2 regions of the Shewanella piezotolerans WP3 genome follow, and region 2 is predicted to be linked to the other one. Evidence: riboswitches for the same ligand, from Rfam matches in the RefSeq annotation. Region 2 holds a riboswitch; the other holds the start of a gene.
What was found. Region 2 has a riboswitch for lysine ahead of lysC (lysine-sensitive aspartokinase 3). Riboswitches for the same ligand answer to the same signal wherever they lie in the genome.
Positions count from the first base shown of each region.

Region 1 (2,486 bases), 880 kb from region 2:
TAGATAACCAACACGAGTGTAACAATAAGACCAATTAACGCACCAAAGAACAATGAAGAGCCCACATCAGTATTTTCAAATGCACCGATTAAGCTGAACGCTTCATTCTTAGCCGCAAGCGCATCACCACCACTGCTCACCATAAAGTAGAAAGTGGCAAAAACTAATACAGTGATAGGCAGAAACAAGCCGATAATTTTACCGGTGTCAGCTTCAGGTAGGTCTGAATTTGCCCCTGGCGGTAACCCTTTAGATTCATCATAAAGGTTGCCCTTTTGCGCATTAAGCTCATGCTGGCGCATAGGACCAATATCCAGTCCCATAAGCGCAACGCAAAGTAGTAGTAACAAAGCAAAAATAGCGTAGAAGTTCATCGGGATCATCTGCACAAATGTACTTAGATGTCCTGAGTCAGTAAAACCGTGAGCCGTTAAAATGCCGCCAATCAGCGCGATGATGTACGCCCCCCAGCTTGAGACTGGCGAAATAACACAGATAGGTGCGGCCGTTGAATCAAGCAAGTAGGCTAGTTTACTACGGGAAATATAGTAACGATCGGTAAGTGGTCTTGCGACACTGCCAACAACCAGACTATTGAAATAATCATCAATAAACACCACACACCCAAGGAACATGGTTAGTAGTTTCGCATCGCGTTTATTGCGAATGTGATTGCGAGCCCAATCAGCAAACGCGCGAGCTGCGCCGCTAACGGTGATGAGTGCGGTGATCATACCCAGTAGCACTAAGAAGCCAAGAATGTATAGGTTCCAGCTATTAAGTGCCCCGTCATCCCACACGAGTCCCATTACTTTTTCACCCACATATTGAACGGTATTAGCTGCAGAAAAATCAGTCAGCAATAGCGCGCCCAGCAGGATCCCTACCCCAAGAGAAAGTAAAACACGACGCGTTAACATCGCCAGTACGATTGCAACTACCGGAGGCAGCAACGAAAGTGCCGAATCGGCATAGCTTAAAATTGTCATTTAATTATTATCTTCGCTAAGTACGAATGGAGGCCGACTGAACTGGTGGGAGTTAGCATTGAGAGCTGATTACACCTGTCCTATCAGTAGCGCTCCACAGTAATATCAATGTTCGACATTAATATAAAATCTTCTTATCTTCCCGATAAGAAATACTATGGCAGTGCTGTTCCTATTTGATAACAGCCCCAGCAACACGCCTCGATATGCTATGTCACTTCGGCATCAAATCCTTTCTCAACAAGTCATAGGCATCACCCTACTCGTTGGTACTAATATTAAATGCACCTCTACTTCTAAGGACGCTAAATAGGCAGAGCTAATTAACGTGAATGACATAAAAACATAAGCGGCTTTAGGGATGCTACCCTAAAGCCGCTTATCGTGACACAGATCTCAAATATTACCAACTTAAACCCACAAACGATAACAGCGCAACAACCCAAAATTTACAACTGGTTGATTTTTAACTGCTCGTCAATAAGCTCTGTGATATTTTAAAGCTGTTCCAAAAGCTGTGGCACTGCTTCAAATAGATCCGCTTCTAATCCATAGTCAGCAACCTGGAAAATCGGTGCTTCTGGATCTTTATTGATTGCTACAATTACTTTTGAATCTTTCATACCGGCAAGATGCTGAATCGCACCAGAGATCCCGACAGCAATATACAAGTCAGGTGCTACGATTTTACCCGTTTGCCCCACTTGTAGGTCGTTAGGTACATAACCTGCGTCGACTGCTGCGCGTGATGCACCAAGTGCACCGCCGAGCTTATCAGCCAATTGCTCCAGCATAGTGAAATTCTCGCTATTACCTAAAGCGCGACCACCAGACACAATCACCCCAGCGCTACCAAGTTCAGGACGCTCAGATTCCGTAAGACTTTGAGAAACAAACTCTACCTGTGGTGCAACTTCTTGCGAAAGCGTCACTAAATCTGCGCTGCAATCATTTGCTACAGCATTAAACGCACTAGAGCGAACCGTCATCACTTTTTTATCATCTAAGCTTTGCACCGTTGCTAATGCGTTACCGGCATAAATTGGGCGAATGAAGGTGTCGTTACTGACCACTTCAATCACTTCTGATAGCTGGTTAACGTCTAGCAATGCTGCAACGCGCGGCAATATGTCTTTACCGTGACTTGATGCTGCGGCAAGTACATGCTCATAGTCTGCGGCAACTTCAGTAATTACATCTGCTATATTTTCAGCCAAACCGTTGGCATAAACAGAGGCGTCAGCAACCAAAACATTACGTACACCATTTAACTGTTGTGCGCTGCTTGTCACATCGCCACAGTCGTGACCGATAACCAATACATCGATATCGCCACCAATTGCTTGGCCACAAGCAACGACTTTAGCTGTATCCAGTTTAAGACTGGCGTTATCGTGTTCTGCTAATACTAGAATTGCCATTAGATCACCTTCGCTTCATTCTTTAACTTTTCAACTAACTCTTCTACAGAAGACACCATTACACCAGCGCTACGCT
Region 1 covers NC_011566.1:3,668,745-3,671,230, forward strand. Annotated here, with positions in the region: gene SWP_RS15490 (Na+/H+ antiporter NhaC family protein) at 1-989, opposite strand, end outside; lysine riboswitch at 1,069-1,290, opposite strand; gene SWP_RS15495 (electron transfer flavoprotein subunit alpha/FixB family protein) at 1,487-2,410, opposite strand; gene SWP_RS15500 (electron transfer flavoprotein subunit beta/FixA family protein) at 2,410-2,486, opposite strand, start outside.
Region 1: it holds a riboswitch for lysine, as region 2 does, so the genes downstream of both, SWP_RS15490 (Na+/H+ antiporter NhaC family protein) here and lysC (lysine-sensitive aspartokinase 3) in region 2, are expected to answer to the same signal.

Region 2 (2,486 bases):
AGCCATCTTCAACACGAACTCGGCAGTGCTGCGACAACTCCTGCAACAGCGACTCACTCAATAAACCATGGCCACTCGAATCAGAGCCGGTTTTATCTAAGGTTAATGCCACATTCACTTCTGAGGTGGTAATTAGGTCAACACTGATCTTATGCTTTGCTAGGGTGGCAAAAGTTTGGGCTAAAAAACCCTGTGCATGAAGCATTTGTAGACTATGAAGATTTAGCAGCGTTTGATCTCTTCTTACCGCTACCGCGCGGTAGACGGGCTCGTCAGACACCTGGTGACGGATCCAAGTGCCGCCTTGTTCTGGTGTCCAGCTTGAGCCAACAAACACTTGGATTTTTTGCCTAACCGCTGGAAGAATCGTGGCTGGATGCAATACTTTAGCCCCGAAAGTAGCCATCTCTGCCGCTTCATTAAAGCTGATTTCAGCAATAGGCTTAGCATTGGGGGCAAGTCTTGGATCAGTGGTGTAGATCCCAGCAACATCAGTCCAGATCTCAACCGCGGTTGCCCGCAGCGCTTCTGCTAATAGTGCTGCTGAATAATCACTGCCGCCACGCCCCAAAGTCGTGGTAGCTCCCTCTTCATCAGCCCCTATAAAACCTTGGGTAACTATTACTTGAGAACTCAACAATGGCGCTAAATGTTCTTCAGCAAGTTGAGCAATGGATTCTATTTGTGGTTCTGCACGGCCATGATGGCTATCAGTTCGCATCACTTGTCGCACATCGAATGCTGCAGCTGCTGCGCCTTTCTCACGTAACACAGCGGCGAAAAATACCGACGAGCACATCTCGCCTTGCGATAGCATTTCATCCATAACTGCTTTGCTGCGGCTCAGCACTAAGCGTTCGGCGAGTACCGATATATGGCTAATGACGGCATCAATTTTTGCAGCCACTTCACTTGGATGACCCAGCCTATCGAGGATCTGATACTGAATAGAAGCAATCTGTTTAATCAGCAGTTTGCTTTGCTCTGAGGTTGTTGTAGCTTGAGTCAGTGCTACAAGCTTATTGGTGACGCCACTTGATGCACTCACCACCACCACTTTTGTAGCTGGGTTATTGATAATGATATCAGCACAGCGGTGCATCGCATCATAGTCTGCAACTGAGGTTCCGCCAAACTTAGCGACAGTTAAACCATTGGCTATAGACATAGGGCAGCCTCCACGGAAAGTGGAATCTGAATAAACTGACGGTTTTGAAAAACTAACATGAATAAGCTCCGAACTAACTTCGTTCGAAGAGCCTGGTGCTAAGATATGCACCCCATTGATGGGAAACAGCGATCGTCACCAGAAGCTCTCCACCATAATAATAGGTGACAATCGACAGGATTCAGCCTGAACGACCGATACTTAAAGCTATCCCAAAAAGCTTTTAATATCTCGGCGCTAATCTCCCTCATGAATGATCTTTGGGTTTTGGTCCCCTCTCATTCACTACCTAGTTAACGCTCCTCTTCTGTACTCAATTTGTATACAAATCAAGAAAGTGAAAAATATATAATTAACGCCAGCAAGTCAAACAAAATTTGTACAACTTTAGAATTATACCAACCAATAAATAACTGCTCGACTCAAAGCAGCCACCTTGATTTGATCTCAATTGCTATTACACGTTATCAGGCAGCTCATGCACTACGTTAACTCGAGGTGAAAACGCACCAAGAGCCGTTTCCTGTTGTAACAATAAGCAAGGGATCAATTGCAGTTTGTCTGACTCGACATAGTAGATAGCATTTTGATTAAATTTACAGCCAAGTTTAATCGCAGAGGCTTTATCAGTGGCAACCGCCCAACTCTTTTCCATATGGCTACGATCTTGAGACGCTCCTACCATCGCCCGATAAGGACGCCGTAAACCGAGGATCTCTTGCAGTAGCTTACGGTCGAGTAATCGATTCTGACTAGGAGCCAATGATTCACCTTTCGGATTGTGAGCAGTGATGATTGCGAATGAAATTTTGGGAGATAAACCTTGTGTGAACAAGAATTCCGTTTGTTGATATTCGTGCCAAAGCCTTTCTACTGAGTGATTCATTGCTAACAAATTCTCTAATTGAAGTGATTTTATTATAGCAAAATCGTTAGGGCTGCCTAGAGACGTGATATCGATCACAGTAAATAAAATTTCACTTATCTTAATTATCAACCACTTAACTGCTTTTTCGTGATCTAAGTCATGCCTTCTTGTAAATTTGTTAACATTTCATTTGTTAACAAATGCCTAAAACGAGTACAATAGGTCCTGTTGATTAACTCACACTGATATACATGTGATGACACATTTTGTTACACATATCTGAAACAGATAGAAGAGTAATCCACACAGCTGTACCAAATGTGATCTATGTTTGATTTAACATTTAAACTTCAAAAAAAAACAATCGTTAAGGAACTTCTTGTCCCTATTGTTTATCGAAGGAAATACAGTTTACGTTTTCCATATGTGAGATACCCATACTTTACTTAT
Region 2 covers NC_011566.1:4,547,556-4,550,041, forward strand. Annotated here, with positions in the region: gene lysC (lysine-sensitive aspartokinase 3) at 1-1,168, opposite strand, end outside; lysine riboswitch at 1,303-1,483, opposite strand; gene SWP_RS19370 (DUF3293 domain-containing protein) at 1,626-2,054, opposite strand.